DNA from 4 places in the Rhizobium sp. AG855 genome. Region 2 is predicted to be linked to each of the others. Evidence: riboswitches for the same ligand, from Rfam matches in the RefSeq annotation. Region 2 holds a riboswitch; each other region holds the start of a gene.

Region 1 (4,880 bases), 920 kb from region 2:
ACCGTCACCGTCTACGGCGCATCGGATTACGTCTCGAAGGATTGGCTGCTCTACAAGAAGAAGCCGGTTGGCGGCTTCGGGGCGTGATCGCGCTCAAAGCTTCCTGATGATCTTGCGAAGCTCGGCGTCCCGTGCGCCGAGCAACAGCACGTTGCGGAGCGCTTCCTTGGGGTCATGGGTGCGAAACAGCAACCCGTTGTCGCGGATCGAACGGTCGATCGACATGCTCTTCGCCTCCGCTTCCGGCTTCATCGCCACCGCGAAATACATCCGCGAATAGTTCTGCCGGATACGCTCGAAGAAGGCTTCGTTCTCGCCGATCTCGGCGAAGAAGTTCGCGATGTAAAAGGCCCAGCGCACATCGGCATAGTGCGCGAAGTTCGTCCGCGCCGCCGTCACATGACAGTAACCCAGATGCGGGCTGTCGGCCAATGTGCGGTGGAAGATGATCTTGGGAAACTGGATCGAGCGATGGAAGGAATTGATCCTCGTATGGGTCGTGTCGGCGGCTGCTTCCAGCCGTTTGCCGGTCCGCTCGGCCACTTCCTCATAGGTCAGATAGCGTTTCTGCTCCGGCACCCAGTCGTCGCGATGGCGCGAGATCCGTCCGGTTCGCAGGAATTCGGTATGCGCCGCCTTGCCGGGAAGCCCTGTCTTGTCGGTCTTGGATGCCGCGAAATATCTCAGTTTCTGCATGGTAACGCTCTGACGGTGCCCGGCTTCATGTCTTGAGCTTACCGCAGCATGGTTAATCATCATTTGCCGGTATTCTGCAGCACAGAGGTTTCCCGAGGCTTGCCGCAACGCAAATCTTCGGAACTTCCTTGGATCGCTTGTTTGCGCCATTGCCGAGATCGGAAATTCTTCCCCGTTGCTGCAGTTTTCGGAAATATAAAGAGAATTCGCCTTTCTTCTGTGTGTGGTGGCAAACGCGTCGATGTCGCAAACGATTTCTGCCGTGTCGTTTCGCAGTGCAGCGCCGCCTTCGCCCTTGTGATTAGATGATCTGACGCTCGAGGTGCTGCCCAGCTAGGGAGGGCAGGAAATCGGGAAGCCGGTCGAAATCCGGCGCTGCCCCCGCAACGGTGGTGGAGAATGCGTTTCGGCCCAAAGCCACTGGGGTGACCCCTGGGAAGGCGCCAGCGCGGTCCGTCAATGGACCACTCCTCAGCCCGGAAACCAGCCTCGGGAAATATACATCAGGGTCGCGGCGGGCGGCCGGAGATAGTTGTGTTCTGCCCCATCCCGATGGGCGGATCCCTGCTGCGCTCCTCGTCTGCCGATTTAGGAAAACGAGGACGACATGGACCTGCAGACCAAGGCATTGCGCCAGCTGAAGAACCGCCGCGAGGGCTTCAGCCTCGAGCAGCCCTTCTATATCGATCAGGATTACTTCAAGCTCGACATGGAGACGATCTGGTATCGCGACTGGCTGTTCATGGGCCATGATTGCGAGATCCCGCGTGCCGGCAACTACTTCACCGTTCAGGTCGGCGATTATCCCGTCGTCATCGTGCGCGGCAAGGACCAGGTCATCCGCGCCTTCCACAACACCTGCCGCCATCGCGGCCACCGTGTCTGCACCCAGGACAAGGGCGCATCCGCCAAGCTCGTCTGTCCCTATCACCAGTGGACCTATGATCTCGACGGCTCGCTGGTCTTCGCCCGCCAGATGGGCGAGAATTTCGACAAGGCCGATTTCGGCCTGAAGACGGTCCATTGCGAAACCGTCGCCGGTTACATCTTCATCTGCCTCGCCAATGAAGCCCCGGATTTCGCCCCCGTCCGCGCCTCGATCGAACCCTACATGGCGCCGCATCGCCTGTCGGAAGCCAAGGTCGCGCACAAGACCACGATCATCGAAAAGGGCAACTGGAAGCTCGTCTGGGAAAACAACCGCGAATGCTACCACTGCGCCGGCAACCATCCGGAACTCTGCCGCACCTATCCGGAAGCCCCGACGGCAACCGGCGTGCAGGGCGCCAAGGATGACCCCTTCATCGCCGAACACTGGGCGCGCTGCGAGGCCGCCGGCCTGCCCTCCGAATTCAAGATGGACCCGTCAGGCCAGTTCCGCGTCGCCCGCATGCCGCTGATCCAGGATGCCGAAAGCTATACCATGTCGGGCAAGCGCGCGGTGAAGAAGCCGCTCTCCGGCGACGTGCAGATCAGCCATATCGGCACCATGCTGCTCTTCCATTACCCGACCACCTGGAACCATATCCTCGGCGACCACGCGATCTCCTTCCGCGTGCTGCCGATCTCGGCCGAGGAAACGGCTGTGACCACCACCTGGCTGGTTCACAAGGATGCGGTTGAAGGCGTCGATTACGACCTCGACGAACTCACCCATGTCTGGACCATGACCAACGACCAGGACCGCTCGATCGTCGAGGAAAATGCCTTCGGCATTCGCTCGCCAGCTTATGAGCCCGGTCCCTATTCGGTCGATCACGAAGGCGGCGTCATGCAGTTCGTCGAATGGTATTCGAACTTCATGATCGAGCGTCTGCAGGGCGACAAGGCCCGCCTGTCGGCGGTGGCGTAAAGATGAACATCGCGGTCAATCCCTACCGTCACGTCGATGAGATGCATCCCTGGTCCGACCGGGAGCATCTGCTCGAATGTGTTGCCGTCACGCCGGAAGCCCCCGACGTGATGACCTTCACCTTCAAGCCGAACAAGCCGGGTCTCTGGTTCCGTTACCAGCCCGGCCAGTTCGTCACGCTGGAGATCCCGGCCGAGCCTGAGCCGGTGATGCGCACCTATACGCTCTCCTCCAGCCCCTCGCGCCCTTATACGGTTGCGGTCACGGTGAAGGCGCAGGCCGAAAGCATCGGCACGCGCTGGATGTTCGACAACCTGAAGCCTGGCATGGCGCTGAAGGCGTTTGGCCCGCTCGGCGATTTTTCCTATGCCCGCCATCCGGGCAAGAAATACCTCTTCGTCTCGGCCGGCTCGGGCATCACGCCGATGATGTCGATGACCCGTGACCTCAGCGACCGGGCCCCGGACAGCGACATCACGTTCCTGAACTGCGCCCGTTCGCCTGACGACATCATCTTCCGCTGGGAGCTGGAAGCCAAGGCGCGCGACATGCCGAACTTCCAGCTCGGCTTCATCATCGAGCAGCTCGGCCGCGGTCAGCTCTGGTCGGGCCTGAAGGGCCGCATCGACAAGGCCAAGATCGCGCTGCTGGCGCCAGACTTCCTCGAACGCACCGTCTTCTGCTGCGGCCCGGCCCCCTTCATGGCAACCGTGCGCGAGGCGCTTGAGGGCGCTGGCTTCGACATGAAGAACTATCATGAAGAGGCCTTTCAGCCGGTCAAGGCAGAGCCCTTGGTGGTGGTCGCCGACCATGCCGATGGCGAGCAGCCGACCAAGGTCAAGTTCGCCATGTCCGGCAAGGACGGCCTCTGCGCCCCCGGCCACACGGTTCTCCAGGCGGCCCGCGCCGCCGGCGTGCGCATTGGTGCGGCCTGCGAATCCGGCCTCTGCGGCACCTGCAAGGTGATGAAGATCTCCGGCGAGGTCGAGATGGACCACAATGGCGGCATCCTCGACGACGAGATCGACGAAGGCTACATCCTCGCCTGCTGCTCACGGCCGAAGGGCGACATCGAGATCGAGGCCTGAGCGCTCAGTCCCGACATCGTGTGTGATTGAAATGAGGGCGAGTCCGGGTCGGATTCGCCCTCATTTCGTTGCAGACATGCCCCGCGCAGTCACACCCGCTTGCGGGCGCTTCAGAGCCCGATTAGCATTGTCTCAAGCAGATTGTCCGACCGCTGATTGCGGTCAGGCCAGCCCCAGCCATGAAGGCGGGGGGCTTGTGGGGCATTGCCAAAGGGGGATCACGCATGAAGCTTGTTTCTGTTTTCGCGGCCTTGTGCCTGACATTCACCGGTCTGGCGGTGTCCGGCAGCAAGGCTGAGGCCGGCGGCATCGAAATCCGCATCTATGAGCGCCATACCAGCTACCGCCAATATGAGCGTGTCACGGTCATGGCGCGCCCATATGGTATCAGGCCCTACGGCCACAGGCTCCACCGACCAGGTTATGTTTATCATAACGGGCTCTGGTTCTCGCCCGGCTCCATGCGCGCCGGGGTCATCATTGATGTGCCGATCCCGCGCCGTCACATCGTCGGCTATGGCGGCGGTCTCAACCCGCGCCACTACAGCTGGTGTGCCGATCGGTACCGCTCCTATCATTGGCGCAGCAACAGCTTCCAGCCGTATTACGGCCCGCGCGCGCAATGTTACTCGCCCTATGGCTGAGGCCTCTCAGGGAACAAAACACGCCTCCCGTCGTTAACCGGCACTTGCGCGTCGGAGCGGTCACAGAACCGTTGCGCGCGAAGCGCGAGCCATGAACGGCATGTTAATTCTCAGTTCAGGCTGGCCCCGTTAACCTTTCTTTCACGGTCGAGGACCGGGGCATGCCCCGCTCCCGACGACCCGAAGAAACATGCAGGGAGAAACATCATGAAGCGTGCATTGAAGACGACGGCCGTCGCGGCTCTCGCATCGATCCTTGCTGTGACCAGCATGATCCCCGCCCAGGCGCAGGTCATCCGCCCGGCAGCACCGATCACCACGACGACGGATGCCAGCAATGTCCAGTATATTGATGGCGGCATCCGCATCTACCGAGATCGTCGTTATGATCCGCGTGACCGCTACGAGCGTTATGAGCGCTATAATCGCTACGAAAGTTCCCGCTATTGGAACGGCCATCGTGGCTATCGTGAGCGCCGCTCGGGTTACCGTTATCACAATGGCTACTGGTACCCGCTCGCAGCCTTCGCGGCTGGCGCCATCATCGGCGGTGCGATTGCCAACCAGCCGCGCGCGGTGCCGCGGGCCGGCAATATCAAC
Region 2 (4,880 bases):
GCATATCGACCCGGCCAAGATGCCGATCACCAAGCTCGCGAATACCGCCATCGATGCGGTTGCCATCAGTCTTGATGACGTCTTCGACGAGATCGTGCGTTTTGCCGGAAGCGACCTTCTTTGTTACCGCGCCGATGCGCCGAAGGAGCTGGTCGAGCGCCAGGCGAAGAGCTGGGATCCGGTGCTGGCGTGGATTGCCGCCGCCCACCAGGCCCGCTTCATTCTCGTCGAGGGAGTGATGCACCAGGCCCAGCCAGCCGCAGCGATTGCCGCCTATGCGACCGCGCTCAATGCCTATCGTGAGCCGTTCCGGATTTCCTGTCTGAATGTCGTGACGACCCTGACCGGCTCTGCCGTTCTGGCACTCGCCTTCGCCGAAGGCGCATTCGATCTCGACACAGTCTGGGCGCTCGCCCATGTCGATGAAGACTGGACCAGTGAACACTGGGGCAGCGACGAGGAGGCCGAAGCCCGCCGCGAGGCGCGTTACGCGGAATACGCGGCCGCCGCCGCATTGTTTGCCGCCCTCGACCCGGCAACTTAACTTTGCGCTAACCATAATGGACCGATGCTCTGGCGGGAAGAATCACCGCCGGAGTCGTTATGACAGTTCGTCGTCTGCGCACCGCAATCGCGTTTGGGCTCGTGCTGTGCCTTGTCTCCTGTGCGAGCATCCAGGCCCGCATGTTTCCCCGGCCGCTGGTCTACTATGTTCGAAACGTCACCGTGATGGCTGACGCGCGCATGCCGCTCGATCTCATAGCCGGCGTTGACGCACGCGTGTCGGCGGCCATTGCTGCCACCAATCCGCCGCCGGGCGCCGAGCGTGTCGTGTTGATGGTCAAGATCGATCGTCTGGACAACGGCGAAGGCGCGCGCCGGCGCCTGGAGCGGGCGCATGTAAGCGTGATCGCGACCTCCGTCGAGACGGGGGACCCGGTCGCAGAAGGTCGATATGTCGTCAACGCTCCGACCAACGACCCGCGCTTTGCGCGCGCGTCGCTTGCCGAGGAAATTGCCGCGCGCATCCGCTTCGACTTTTCGCTTGCCCATCCCATGAAGCGCAGAGTCCCGGTTCGCCCCGAGATTTCGACGCGCCTGAAGACCGATCCGGAGGTTCAGGGGACGTTGCCATCACCGCCGGTGCGGGCAGCCGCAAGGCCGGCTGCTCCGGCCGCCGTGATTCCTGCCAAACCCTTGCCAGCACAGGCTCCCAAGCCGGCGTCTGAAGTGATGGCGGCTCCGCCTGTCGTCCCGACGGCAGCGCCCCAGCCGACCGCATTCCCCGCCCAGCCGGCCCGTGCTGCGGCGGAAGTGAAATCCGGCACCACGGTCGAGCAGGGTGCACGCGGCGCGGTGCGTCTCGGCACCGGCTGCGACCCGACGATTGCCAGCGATTGCCTTACGCCCAAGCCGTGATTTCCGGGCTTGGAGCTTGACGTTTTTAACGCGGGCCGATGCCGCTGCCGCGATTGACTTGGGCGGGGCCCGCGCCTAATCCTAGTCGCGGATGGTTTCCGGACGGCAGAGATGTCGCCCGGAGAGCAAAAGGGAATGCGAAGGCCTGGACCCATCCAGGGCAAGCCGAACGCAGCCGACCCCGCGACTGTATTGCAGTGAGGGTCTTCCATCCTGCCTTTTGAGATCGATGGCAACGGACCGCGCGGTGCGGTCGGCCGTCGCTTCGCGGAGGTGGGAAAAGCCACTGGAGTGGCGACACGAATAGCCGGGGCTGGACGCCTCTTTCTCTACGAATCGTCCGCCTCTTCGTGTCGCAAAAACTCCGGGAAGGCGAGGAAGACCCGCTGGCATCCGTGCCACGACCTGCGAGCCAGGAGACCTGCCATCCGTGACGGGCATAACGCCCACCTGGGGAGCAATCCCCGTTGCCAACACGGAGGTTGTCTTGGCGACGTTTGAGACATGCGGACCCTCTGGGTCCCGCAGGGGGCTCACGCCGTTTTGGCGCAGCTTCTCTGCAAAGGCGGATCCTGCGGCTCCCGAGGGGTGGCATCAGTGCGCGTCGCTGCATGGAGGCCTCGGCGCTCCATGACAACATCCCATTCCCGATCCATACTTGTTCTCGGCGGCGCCCGATCCGGCAAATCTCGTTTTGCCGAAACCATGGCGCGCGACACTGGCTTCGACCGTGTCTACCTCGCAACCGGCCGCGCCTGGGACGACGAGATGCGCGCCCGCATCGAAACACACAAGGCCGACCGTGCCGATGGTGGCTGGACGACCCATGAGGCGCCGCTCGACCTGATCGGCGCTCTGAGGGCGCTCGACCGACCCGGCCGGGTCATCCTCGTCGACTGCCTGACGCTGTGGGTTACCAATCTGATGATGGAAGAGGGCCGTGACGTCGACGCAGAAGGTGCAGCACTCGCCGCCATGCTCGGCGACCTCCAGGCCACCGTCATCTTCGTCACCAACGAAGTCGGCCTTGGCATCGTGCCCGAAAACAGGATGGCCCGCGCCTTCCGCGACCATGCCGGTCGTCTCCACCAATCGATCGCCGCGCAAGTGGCTGAAGTCTATTTCGTCGCGGCCGGACTGCCGCTGAAAATGAAGGGTTGAACCATGTTGCAGCAAAAGATCCCCGCCACCGTGATCACCGGTTTCCTCGGCGCGGGCAAGACCACCATCATCCGCAACATGCTGATGAATGCCGGCGGCAAGAAGATCGCGCTGATCATCAACGAATTCGGCGATCTCGGCGTCGATGGCGACGTGTTGAAGGGCTGCGGCGCCGACAACTGCACCGAGGACGACATCATCGAGCTCACCAATGGCTGTATCTGCTGCACCGTTGCCGACGATTTCGTGCCGACCATGCAGAAGCTGCTCGACCGTGACGTGAAGCCCGACCACATCGTCATCGAGACCTCGGGCTTGGCGCTGCCACAGCCGCTGGTCGCCGCCTTCAATTGGCCGGATATCCGCACCCGCGTGACGGTCGACGGTGTCGTGACCGTTGTCGACAGTGCTGCCGTTGCTGCCGGCCGATTTGCCGACGACCATGACGCGGTCGCCGCCCAGCGGGCGGAGGACGACAGTGTCGACCATGAAAGCCCGATTGAGGAACTCTTCGAGGATCAGCTCACCTGCGCTGACCTGATCGTCCTCAACAAGACCGACCTGCTCGACGCTGCCGGCATTGCCGCCGTGCGCGCCGAGGTGACCGGCCGCACCAGCCGCAAGCCCTCGATGATCGAGGCAAAGAACGGCGAAGTGCCCTCGCTGGTTCTGCTCGGCATCGGCGCCAGCACCGAAGATGACATCGAAAACCGCAAGTCGCATCACGAGCTGGAGCACGAGGCGCTGCATGCCTCCGGCGAAGACCACGACCATCATCATGACCACGACGAGTTCGAAAGCTTCGTTTTGAAGCTCGGCGCGATCAAGGACGCTTCCGAATTCATCGACCGCCTGAAGCCTGTCATCGAAAAGCACGACATCCTGCGCCTCAAGGGCTTCATCGACGTTCCCGGCAAGCCGATGCGCCTCGTCATCCAGGCCGTCGGTACCCGCATTGATACCTATTTCGATCGCCCCTGGGCGAGCGGCGAGAAGCGCGAGACGCGCATTGTCGTCATCGGTCTGCATGAATGGGACTTCGGTTCTATCGTCGAGGACGTCCAGGCGGCGGCCGGCTGATCCATGCATCTGCTTCTCGCCCAGAAGGGATCGATCAGCGACGGCGACGAGGCGATTGATCTCGGCCAGACGCCGGGGGATATTCTCTTCCTCTCGGCGGCCGACACGGAGCTTGCGGCGATTGCGGCGGCCGTGGAGGCGAGGGGCGGAGACGCGCTGCGCTGGCGGCTTGCCAGTCTGATGACACTCAAGCATCCTATGTCGGTCGATACCTACATCGAACGCACGGCGCGCCATGCGCGGCTGATCGTGGTCAGGGCGCTGGGAGGAGCTAGCTACTTCCACTATGCGCTGGAGGCGCTGCATGCCTCAGGCCGCCGCAGCGGTGCTGTGATCATCGTGCTGCCCGGTGACGACAAGCCGGATGAGGGGCTTTCGCCGTTTCAGAACAGCTCAGACGAGGACCGCAGCGCGCTGTGGACCTATCTGACCGAAGGCGGTGCGGGGAATGCCTCGGCTTTTGTCGCCTATGCCGAGGCTATTCTCGATGGCACCGACCGACCGGAACCTGCGCGTCCGCTGCTGAAAGCCGGAATCTGGTGGCCGGGCAGGGGCGTGATCGGGGTTGAGGAATGGGAGAGGCTGGCGTTTTCGGCACCCCCCTCTGGCCTGCCGGCCATCTCCCCCACAAGGGGGGAGAGTGGCTTTGCGGCCGGCGGCGTGCCTCCTTCTCCCCGTTCACGGGGAGAAGGTGCCCGAAGGGCGGATGAGGGGCAAAGTACCGAGCAAGAGCAGCCCCTCACCCTGACCCTCTCCCCGCAGGCGGGGAGAGGGAATGTTGCCCCGCTCTGCTTCTACCGCGCCCTTGTCCAGAGCGGCGAAACGGCACCCGTCGAAGCCATGGTCGAAGCCTTGCAGGCCAAGGGCCTCATCCCGCTGCCGGTCTTCGTGTCGAGCCTCAAGGACCAGGTCTCGGTCGACACGCTGCGCGCCATCTTCACCCGCTTCCCGCCATCCGTGGTGATCAACACAACAGGCTTCGCCGTCTCGACACCTGGCGCGGAAAAGCCGTCGACGGTGCTCGACGAGACCGGAGCAGTGGTCCTGCAGGCGATCTTCTCGTCCTCGCCGCGCGCCACCTGGGAGGCCTCGACCCAAGGCCTGAGTGCCCGCGACCTCGCCATGAGCGTCGCCCTGCCGGAGGTCGATGGCCGGGTGCTGACCCGCGCCGTCTCGTTCAAATCGAAGGCGCGGTTCGACGAGCGGGTCGAGGCCAATCT
Region 3 (4,880 bases), 500 kb from region 2:
AACAAGAACGGCTTCAAGAGCGTGGTGCTGGGGCTGTCTGGCGGCATCGACTCGGCTCTTTGTGCGGCGATCGCCGTCGATGCGCTCGGCGAAGAGCGGGTGCGCACGCTGATGCTGCCCTATCGCTATACTTCCGAGGAGAGCTTTGCCGATGCGGAAGCCTGCGCCAAGGCGCTCGGCTGCCACTATGACATCGTGCCGATCTCCGATCCGGTCGACGGTTTCCTCTCGGCGCTGTCCGAAATGTTCGAGGGCACCGAAAGTGGGATCACCGAAGAGAACCTGCAGAGCCGCACGCGTGGGACCATCCTGATGGCCGTGTCGAACAAGTTCGGCTCGATGGTCGTCACCACCGGTAACAAGTCGGAAATGTCGGTCGGCTATGCGACGCTTTACGGGGACATGAATGGCGGCTTCAACCCCATCAAGGACCTCTACAAGATGCAGGTCTACGGGCTGTCGGCCTGGCGCAACGGACATGTTCCGCCGGGTGCGCTCGGTCCGTCGGGCGAGGTCATTCCGGCCAATATCCTGTCAAAGGCACCTTCGGCCGAACTGCGCCCCAACCAGACGGATCAGGATTCGCTGCCGCCCTATCCGGTGCTCGACGACATCCTCGAATGCCTGGTGGAGAAGGAAATGGGCGTCGACGAGATCGTGGCGCGCGGCCATGACATTGCGACCGTGCACCGGGTCGAGCATCTGCTCTATCTTGCAGAATACAAACGTCGGCAGTCGGCGCCGGGGGTGAAGATCACCAAGAAGAATTTCGGGCGCGATCGTCGCTATCCGATCACGAACCGGTTCCGGGATCGCTGATGAGCGTGGGAATGCGGGACAGCGAGCCTCGGACACCAATGCCTGAATTTACAGCGGAAGAACGAGGCTACATTTTTGCTGTTGCGGCGGAGGGTCACCAGGACAGTGGTTTCTACCGGACGGTCTCGGGCGCCGCCTACTTTTTCCCTTCCGTGGTGATAGGCTGCTATGGTCTGTGGGATGGGAGTTTCAAGATACTTGGCATTGGTTTCCTGACGTTGATCGTCAGCATGGCCTGGGGCTTCTACACCGAATGGCGCACCAGTCACTACGAACGAACGGGGCGGGCGATCGTCGCCAAGCTGCGGCAGGCGATCGAAGATCGCCCGGTCGTCGATTGATACTTTCAGGGAGACCATGATGCGCAGCTCGGTCGAGATTTTCGATATGGCCACCCGCGAATGCGAGGTCGTCTGGCAGACGGACGACCTCGTGGAGGCGCCGAACTGGTCGCGGGACGGCGAGTTTCTCGTCGTCAACGGCGACGGTCTTCTCTACGCGCTGTCGCTGGACGAGGACGACCCGGAGCCCGAGCCGGTCGATACGGGCTTTGCCGTCCGCCTCAACAACGATCACGGCATTTCCCCGGATGGCGCGTCGATCGCCTTTTCGGACCATACGCTCTACGGAAAATCCTGCATCTACCTGCTGGGCGATGGCGACGACGAGCCGCGCCAGGTTACCGACAAGATGCCGTCCTATTGGCATGGTTGGTCGCCGGACGGGAAGGAACTTGCCTATTGTGGTGACCGAGGTGGAGTCTTCGACATCTACACGATCTCGATCAAGGGCGGACCCGAGCGGCGGCTGACACATGGCGAGGGGCACAATGACGGGCCGGACTATTCGGCTGACGGTCAGTGGATCTATTTCAACTCCAGCCGCACCGGCACCATGCAGATCTGGCGGATGCGCACCGATGGGTCCGATCTGCAACAGTTGACCTCGGACGGCTATGGCGACTGGTTTCCGCATCCGTCGCCTGACGGAAGCAAGGTGTTGTTCCTCTCCTATGATGCCGACGTGACGGGTCATCCGCGCGACAAGCAGGTCCGGCTGCGGCTGATGGATGCCGATGGCAGCAATGTGGAGACTCTCATCGAATTTTTCGGCGGGCAGGGCAGCATCAATGTCCCCAACTGGTCTCCCGATGGAGCAGCCTTCGCCTTTGTCCGCTACTTCCCGACCACGGACTGATGGTGTCGCATTTGGCTCTGGGCGGCCCGCCTGACCTGAGGTAGAACTCCGGCGTCAGGTGCCTGCCGACAGGCGGGAGAATCGGGAAGCCGGTGCAATTCCGGGACGTGCCCAGCGCTGTGAGGCGGATGTCTGTGCCAAGGGGAAACCCAGCCACTGGTCGATGTACCGGGAAGGCGGCACAAGACGGTCGAAGCCGAGTCAGAAGACCGGCCTGATACGATAGACCTTGCCCGCGTGGACGGCGGGCGGTTGCGCTGTGTTGGAGACAACAGCATGCACGACTTGTCGAACGAGGCCCTCGTCCGGGCCAATGCCTTTTCCGATGCGGAGAAGGATGCCGTTTACCGCGCCATAGAAACCCGTCGCGATGTGCGCGACCAATTCCTGCCTGATCCCTTGCCCGACGACCTCGTCCGGCGCCTGCTGTCGGCTGCACACGCTGCGCCTTCGGTCGGTTTCATGCAGCCCTGGAACTTTCTTCTGATCCGCAGCCGCGCTCAGCGCGAGGCGATCTGGGGTGCCTTCGACAAGGCCAATCACGAAGCCGCCGCGCTGTTTTCCGGTGAGCGCCAGCAGGCATATCGATCCTTGAAACTTGAGGGTATCCGTAAGGCACCGCTCAATATCTGCGTCACCTGCGATCCTGATCGGGCTGGCCCCGTTGTGCTCGGTCGCACGCACAATCCGCGCATGGATGCCTATTCCACCGTCTGTGCCATCCAGAACCTTTGGCTTGCCGCGCGTGCCGAAGGTGTGGGCGTCGGTTGGGTCAGCATCTTTCATGAGACGGAGGTCAAGGCGATCCTGGGCATTCCCGAGCGTGTCGAGATCATCGGATATCTCTGCCTTGGCTTTGTGAACGAACTCTACGCTTCACCGGAACTGGAGGTGAAAGGCTGGCGCAGACGTCTCGCTCTGGATGATCTGGTCTTCGAGGAGCGATGGCCTGACGGCGAGGGGCGTCATGGCGGCTGATCTTCGCTATTCCTGAAGCGGCTGTGGTCCCGGTGCTGCCGGTTTGCGCAGGTCGATCTCATCGGACTGCGTCGGCAGGAAGACCGGGCCAACGCGGCGCACGTTCAATGCGGACGCATCCAGTTCGCGCTCGGGGGCTGGCGCCAGTGCGGAGGTCTGTTTCGTGGCTGCCTGTTGCGGCTTGATGGTGACGATCGAGGATTGATAGTCGGAAACTGCAGGCCGCGGGGTCATCCGCTGGTGGTAGCGCGCGAGATCGCACCGGCATTGGGGATCTTCGGCCGGTCGGCGTGTGCGGTAGACGAAGGCATTCGGCATGTCACGGTAGGACTGACCGGTCACGGCCGAAACCATATCGGAGGTTTCGCCTGAGGTCGCCGAATGGAAGAAAAGTTCGGTCTCCACGCCAGGGCACATCTGCTGGCATTGCGCCGCGTCGCGGGCGAAGTTGATCGCCGATGTTCGCGAGGAAATGGGAAAGAAGCCACCGTCACAGGTGCGCACGCACAGAGTTCGGACGTCGCCCGACGGCAGAATGCCGATTGTCGGACGGAAGGAGGCTGCGGCTTCACCCGCGCGATCCGGCCGATAAGGCTCAGGCAGCGTATCGAGATAAGGCACCCGTTGAGGTTCGTCCGGGGTCGAGGCAAGCGTGCCTTCGCCATTGCAGCCGTTGTCGGTGAGGGCTTGTTCAAGGCGTACGGCCTCGGCGGCTCCCAGCCCTTCGCGCAGTTCCACCAGCTTGCCGGTCAGAATTTGCTTGTTGCTTTCCATCCGGCTCAGAGCTTTGGCGAGATCGCCGCAATCGCTGCCGCCATCGGCGCGGATGGTCGTGATCGAAGAGGTGAGGCAGCGGAGCCGCCGCTGGTCCTGGCGGGCTTTGCGAAGTTCGAGATTCTGCTGCGCAATGGCGCCGGCATAACGATTGATGTCATCGGACGAGACCGACCGATCAACCGAAGCCAATCTGTCGCGCAGCCTCTCGCACGCCAGCGACGCGGCAGCGGCGTCCGCCAGAGATGTCGCAAGGAAGGCGACGGCGATCAGTGGGCCGAGCAATCTGGTCAGTGAATCCATGGCTCCAACTGGGTGGCTCCGACTGGGGGCCCCTGTCGGTACGCAACCTTGTATGCAGTCCCTGTACAATACGGCACTTGATTACAAAGTAAAATGACAGGGAAGAGAGCGACCGGGGCGCCCAACCGCCGGCCGCTCCCCGCTTCAGGCGGCGCGGGCCGATGCGAGTGTCATCGGCTGCTCCAACACGCTGCCGTCGATGGTGGCAACAGCCTTCATCCGCTCCAGCAGATCTTGGCTTACGTCCCAGGACACGGCCACGGCCTGCACGGAACCGATGCGCTGCGGATCGGCGATGCGCTCGCCTGGGCAGCCCATGCGCTTGAACATACGTTCCAGGAAAACGTCGGTGACGGTGACGATGTGGCTGAGGCCGGAGGCGAGGCCGAGTTCACCCACGCCGCACATCAGTTCGGCGGCGGCAATCGTCACCTGGTTGTTTGCGCGGTCCTGGGAGATCTCCGGATCGATGCAGAAGCGGCTGGATTCCCAGATCGCGGCGCTGCGGATTTCGGGGCCTGCGCCGAGCAATTGCGGAAAGGTGTCGTCCAGCATGTTCGGCCCAAGGGTCGGGAGCAGCCGCAGCGCACCTCTTAGCGACCCGTTGTCGCCATAGGACAGGACGTAGATCGGGTTCGCGCGGTCATAGTGGTCGATCTCCCAGGCGTCATGCACCTGCACATCCCAGCGCAGAAGGTCGTGGAACACCCGTTTGCGCAACCTGTGCATGGCATCAATGTCAGTGGGAAATTGATGGCGCCGGGCGCCGTTGATGATCCGGATCATGCTGAACTCCTTGAATTATCGTT
Region 4 (4,880 bases), on a different contig from region 2:
AGCGCTCCTTCAGCGCTTCCGCCAGTTCGAGACAGGCCGCGATCGGATGATCCAGCCGGACTTTGATCAGCCGCTCGGCAATCGAGAGTGACACGAGGCGCTGCGCACTTTGTCGCGAAATTCCCATGAGAGCGGCAATTTCGTCCTGGGTTCGCCCGGAGACATAGTAGAGCCAGCCCGCGCGCGCGGCATCGTCCAGCCTCGTCTGTCCTTCACTCCGCCGCGCCATTCGCTCTCGCCTCCCTTTGCGGAACAGTGCTGCCAATTTTGCCGCCTGCTGTCAAATCGGGCCAGGGATCGGGGGAGGGCGTTGGCAGGGGAAAGATCGCCGCCGCAAGAAAAAGATCCCGCCGGAGCGGGATCGAGGTGGGAGCGCTGACGCTACCGGGGGAGGTTGGGGGAGGAAAGACTGTGACGACTAAACGGCTCGATGTTCCCTTTGTTCCATCAGGATGGAACAAAAATCGGGCATTCGGAAAATCCCGAATGCAAAGTGTCGCAGACATTCGGCGCCCAGCTCAGTTTGATGATGCGAAATTCTATCATACTCCCATTGACGTATGTAATGTTATTACATATCAAGCACGAACGACGAAGGATCCCGCTTGACCGTCCGGTCAGAGAGGCTCTATTCAGGAGGGGACGGTTCCCCCACCGGATGACTCCGAGGGGATTAATAGGGAACACGGTGCGGAAGACCCATAAGGGACCAAGACCGTGGCTGCCCCCGCAACTGTAAGCGGATTGCCGTCCATTCTCGCGGCGCGAAAGCGTCGGGCCACTGCGAGTGATCGTGGGAAGGCAGATGGACGACAGATATTCGCGAGCCAGGAGACCTGCCGTCAAGTGAATGAGAAACGTAGCGGACGGGGTGTTCCGATGGATACGATCTGGCTTGCAAACCGCGCCTGTGGCGTGCGTTTATCGGTGCCATTTTGCCTCCGGAGAAGTCCTGCGGAGGAAAACTATGCCGGATATCTGCAGCAATGAGCCTTGCGCTCGGCGGGTGACGTGGCGACATTCGACCGCCTTCCAGGTTGGGAGAGCTGTCGATGAGTTGTGACACGAAGGGGATCTCCCTGCGGTCTGTCGGGCTCGGCTGGGGGCCGAAGTCCTCCCATTTTCTGTTGCGTGACGTCACCTTCGCCATCGAAGGCGGTGACCGCCTTGCCATCGTCGGTCCGAATGGTGCCGGCAAGACGACACTTCTGCGTTGCCTTTATCGCGGCGTGGCACCGCTTGAGGGCCGGGTGGAGATCGACGGTCAGGACATGGCCGATCTGACACCCCGCCAGGTCGCGCGCCGGGTCGCCGTTGTCCTGCAGGAAATGCCGGCCGATTTTCCCTTCACCGTGCAGGATGTCGTCCTCATGGGCCGCGTCCCCTGGCGCGAAGGCCTCACCGGCTGGACGGAGCAGGACCGTGAAGAAGCCCGCCATGCGCTCGGGCATCTGGACCTGCTCAGTCTCGCAAGACGGCAATTTTCGACCCTGTCCGGCGGTGAAAAGCAACGTGTTCTCGTGGCGCGCGCGCTCGCCCAGAACCCGGAGATCGTCATTCTCGACGAACCGACCAATCATCTCGATATCCGGCATCAGCTCGAGATCCTGGCTCTGCTGGCCACGCTTCGGTTGACCATCGTCACCAGCCTGCACGACATCAACCTCGCCGCCGATTTTGCCACCCATGTCGCTCTGATGCAGTCGGGTCGGATGACGGCATTCGGCCATCCGGACGACGTTCTTACCGATCATGCCATCTCCGGCATCTTCGGCGTGCTTGCCTCACGCCAGCGTTTCGCCGGCTCCGCCTCCTCGCAGTTTTCCTTCTCCCTTGCCAGTTCCTGATTTCGAAAGAAGCACCATGATCTCGCCCCGCCTTCTCTCCATCTCCACCATCCTCGGCGCTGTTCTTGTCGCCTCCGCAGCGGCCGCCTTCCCGGTGACGGTCAAGAGCTGCAACCGTGATGTCACCTTCGACGAGGCGCCGAAGCGTGCTGTCTCCAACGACGTCAATCTCACCGAAATGATGCTCGCCCTGAAGTTGCAGGACCACATGGTCGGTTATACCGGCATCTCCGGCTGGAAAACGCTCGACGCAAGTCTGCGTGAAGGTGTTCAGGAACTGCCAGAGCTTTCGCCGAAATATCCCAGCAAGGAAGTTCTGCTCGAGGCGGATGCCGATTTCTACTTCGCCGGCTGGAACTACGGCATGAAGGTCGGTGGCGAAGTCACCCCCGAGACGCTGAGCCCCTTCGGCATCAAGGTCTATGAGCTGACGGAATCCTGCAGCCACATCATGGCCAAGGCAAAGCCGACCATGGACGACATGTTTGTCGACTTGCTCAACCTCGGCCGCATCTTCGGTGTCGAGGATCGGGCAGAAGCCTTGGTCGCCGGCTACAAGGATGGACTTGCAAAGATCCAGGAGCGCATCGGCACGATCAAGGAACCCGTCCGCGTCTTCGTCTACGATTCCGGCACGGAAAAGCCCTTCACGTCAGGCCGCTTCGGCATCCCAACCGCCATGATCGAAGCCGCCGGCGGCATCAACATCATGGACGATGTCGAAAAGAGCTGGACCGAAGTCTCCTGGGAGCCGGTCATCGACCGCAATCCGCAGGTCATCGTCATCGTCGACTACGGCGATGTCACTGCAGAGCAGAAAATCGCCTTCATGAAGGAAAACCCGGCCTTCAAGAACCTCGACGCGGTCAAGGCCGATCGCTTCGTGGTGCTCGCCTATGTCGAGGCAACGCCGGGACCACGCAATGTCGCGGCAATCGAGCGCCTCGCTGAGGTTTTCCACCCGCGCAACATGTAATCGGGCCGAACGGCCTCGGCGCGCGCCGGGGCCGCGACCGGATTGAATCCAGTATAGAAACAGGAACAGAATGCGCGGCAGCAGGATCTTGCTCTGGACCGTAGGCTCGCTTGGTCTGCTGCTCCTCTCAGTCACTCTCGGCGTCTCGCTCGGCTCGGCGCGCATTCCGGTCGGCATGGTCTGGCAGATCCTCGGCCACCATGTGGCGCCCGGCCTGTTCGAGCAGACCTGGTCGGCTGGCCGCGACAGCATCGTCTGGGAAGTACGCCTGCCGCGTGTGCTGCTGGCAGCCCTTGTCGGCGCCGGTCTCGCGGTCGTCGGCGCGGTGCTGCAGTCCATCACACGCAATCCGCTCGCTGATCCGCATCTGCTCGGCGTATCCTCGGGCGGCTCACTCGGGGCCATCGTTGCGCTGCTGCATACGGGCCTGATCTTCGGGGCCGTCACCGTTCCCCTGTTCGCTTTTGCCGGGGCGCTGGTCGCGACCATGGCTGTCGTCGCCGTGACCCGGATGACGGGTGCCGCGCCGGATCGACTCGTGCTCTCGGGCGTCGCGGTTGCCTTCATTGCCACCTCACTCGGCAATCTCGCGATCTTCCTTGGCGATCCCCGCGCCGCGCATACCGTGATCTTCTGGATGTTGGGTGGCCTCGGCCTCGCCGAATGGGGCCACCTCGTCTATCCTGCCGCGACCCTGGCTGTCTGCCTTCTCTTCCTCGTCCTGCGCGCCCGGGAAATCAATGCGCTCGCCATGGGCGACGAAACAGCCGTTACCCTGGGGGTCCCGGTCTCCCGCTTCCGGGCCGAACTCTTCGTCGTGACGGCTCTGCTGACCGGGGTGATGGTCGCCTTTTCCGGGGCCATCGGATTCGTCGGTCTGCTGGTGCCCCATTTCGTCCGGCTGACGGGCGGCAGTGACAATGTCCGTGTCATTCCCCTGTCGGCCCTGGTCGGCGCCATCGCGCTGATCCTCGCAGACGTCGTCTCCCGCACCATCATGGCGCCGGAGGACGTACCGATCGGTGTCATCACGGGGCTCGTTGGCGGACTGTCCTTCATCCTGCTGTTGAGGCGCCGCTGACATCATTTGAGTTTTCAGTTGCCCTTGGTTCGTTTTCACTTAAGTTGAAGAAAAACGAAAGAGTAGGGGATGGAGATGCTGCTTTCGGCCCGACAGACGGAAATCATGGCGCTTGCCAAGGAATACGGGCGCGTGCTCGTCGATGAGCTGGCCGCCCGCTTCGCAGTCACACCGCAAACCATCCGCAAGGATCTCAACGATCTGTGCGACGCCCGAGCGCTGAACCGGATCCATGGCGGTGCAGTCTTCCCGACCGGAAATGAAAACGTCAAATACGAAGCGCGCCGATCCATGGCAGCGACGGAAAAGCAGGCGATCGGTCGGGCAGCGGCCGCCCTCATCCCCGACAACTCCTCTCTTTTCATCAACATCGGAACCACCACGGAAGCTGTAGGCGACGCACTTGTGGACCATAAGGAATTGATGGTCATCACCAATAACATCAATGTTGCCAATCGCTTGCGTGTATTTCCGTCGATCGAGGTGGTCATCGCCGGTGGCGTGGTCCGCGGGTCCGACGGTGGCATTGTCGGCGAAGCAGCTGTCGATTTCATCCGCCAGTTCAAGGTGGATTTCGCCGTAATCGGTGTGTCGGCGATCGACGAAGATGGCGCCTTGCTCGATTTCGATTTCCGGGAAGTGAAAGTTGCACAGGCCATCATCGCCAACGCGCGTCATGTCATCCTCGTCTCGGATGCGTCCAAGTTCGAGCGAACGGCGCCGGTGCGCATTGGCCATGTTTCGCAGGTTCAGACCTTTATAACCGACCATTGTCCCTCGGACAGCATCCGCTCCATTTGCGTGGAAAACGATGTCCGAATGATCGAAACCGCCGCAATAGAAGCCACGCCTGATTCACTTTAACTTTCGTTTGACATTCGTTTAAATTTCGATTTAGATATCCATGCTTTCGCTATTGCAGCAAATGCTGCAGTGCGAAAACTGGGAGGAAAGATGTCGGGGCAGCCTATCTACG

Evidence for each region. A riboswitch is a leader RNA that binds a small molecule or an ion and turns the genes downstream of it on or off. The one in region 2 is predicted to bind cobalamin.
Region 1: linked by a shared signal. The riboswitch ahead of DFO46_RS13345 (aromatic ring-hydroxylating dioxygenase subunit alpha) and the one ahead of cobU (bifunctional adenosylcobinamide kinase/adenosylcobinamide-phosphate guanylyltransferase) in region 2 are both predicted to bind cobalamin.
Region 3: linked by a shared signal. The riboswitch ahead of bluB (5,6-dimethylbenzimidazole synthase) and the one ahead of cobU (bifunctional adenosylcobinamide kinase/adenosylcobinamide-phosphate guanylyltransferase) in region 2 are both predicted to bind cobalamin.
Region 4: linked by a shared signal. The riboswitch ahead of DFO46_RS21690 (ABC transporter ATP-binding protein) and the one ahead of cobU (bifunctional adenosylcobinamide kinase/adenosylcobinamide-phosphate guanylyltransferase) in region 2 are both predicted to bind cobalamin.

What each region holds. Positions count from the first base shown of each region.
Region 1 is NZ_RAQG01000003.1:2,677,368-2,682,247, reverse strand. Features, by position in the region: gene DFO46_RS13355 (GGDEF domain-containing protein) at 1-87, shown strand, start outside; gene DFO46_RS13350 (DUF6656 family protein) at 94-696, opposite strand; cobalamin riboswitch at 1,000-1,203, shown strand; gene DFO46_RS13345 (aromatic ring-hydroxylating dioxygenase subunit alpha) at 1,304-2,548, shown strand; gene DFO46_RS13340 (hybrid-cluster NAD(P)-dependent oxidoreductase) at 2,551-3,636, shown strand; gene DFO46_RS13335 (BA14K family protein) at 3,861-4,280, shown strand; gene DFO46_RS13330 (BA14K family protein) at 4,488-4,880, shown strand, end outside.
Region 2 is NZ_RAQG01000003.1:1,754,497-1,759,376, reverse strand. Features, by position in the region: gene DFO46_RS08570 (ATP12 family protein) at 1-544, shown strand, start outside; gene DFO46_RS08565 (hypothetical protein) at 604-1,419, shown strand; cobalamin riboswitch at 1,495-1,863, shown strand; gene cobU (bifunctional adenosylcobinamide kinase/adenosylcobinamide-phosphate guanylyltransferase) at 2,050-2,580, shown strand; gene cobW (cobalamin biosynthesis protein CobW) at 2,584-3,660, shown strand; gene cobN (cobaltochelatase subunit CobN) at 3,664-4,880, shown strand, end outside.
Region 3 is NZ_RAQG01000003.1:1,259,164-1,264,043, forward strand. Features, by position in the region: gene DFO46_RS06120 (NAD+ synthase) at 1-819, shown strand, start outside; gene DFO46_RS06125 (hypothetical protein) at 819-1,160, shown strand; gene DFO46_RS06130 (TolB family protein) at 1,180-2,016, shown strand; cobalamin riboswitch at 2,056-2,249, shown strand; gene bluB (5,6-dimethylbenzimidazole synthase) at 2,293-2,994, shown strand; gene DFO46_RS06140 (DUF2865 domain-containing protein) at 3,001-4,071, opposite strand; gene DFO46_RS06145 (acyl-homoserine-lactone synthase) at 4,216-4,857, opposite strand.
Region 4 is NZ_RAQG01000006.1:105,724-110,603, forward strand. Features, by position in the region: gene DFO46_RS21685 (sugar-binding transcriptional regulator) at 1-229, opposite strand, end outside; cobalamin riboswitch at 627-859, shown strand; gene DFO46_RS21690 (ABC transporter ATP-binding protein) at 1,053-1,847, shown strand; gene DFO46_RS21695 (ABC transporter substrate-binding protein) at 1,864-2,823, shown strand; gene DFO46_RS21700 (iron ABC transporter permease) at 2,894-3,904, shown strand; gene DFO46_RS21705 (DeoR/GlpR family DNA-binding transcription regulator) at 3,980-4,768, shown strand; gene DFO46_RS21710 (glycerol-3-phosphate dehydrogenase) at 4,859-4,880, shown strand, end outside.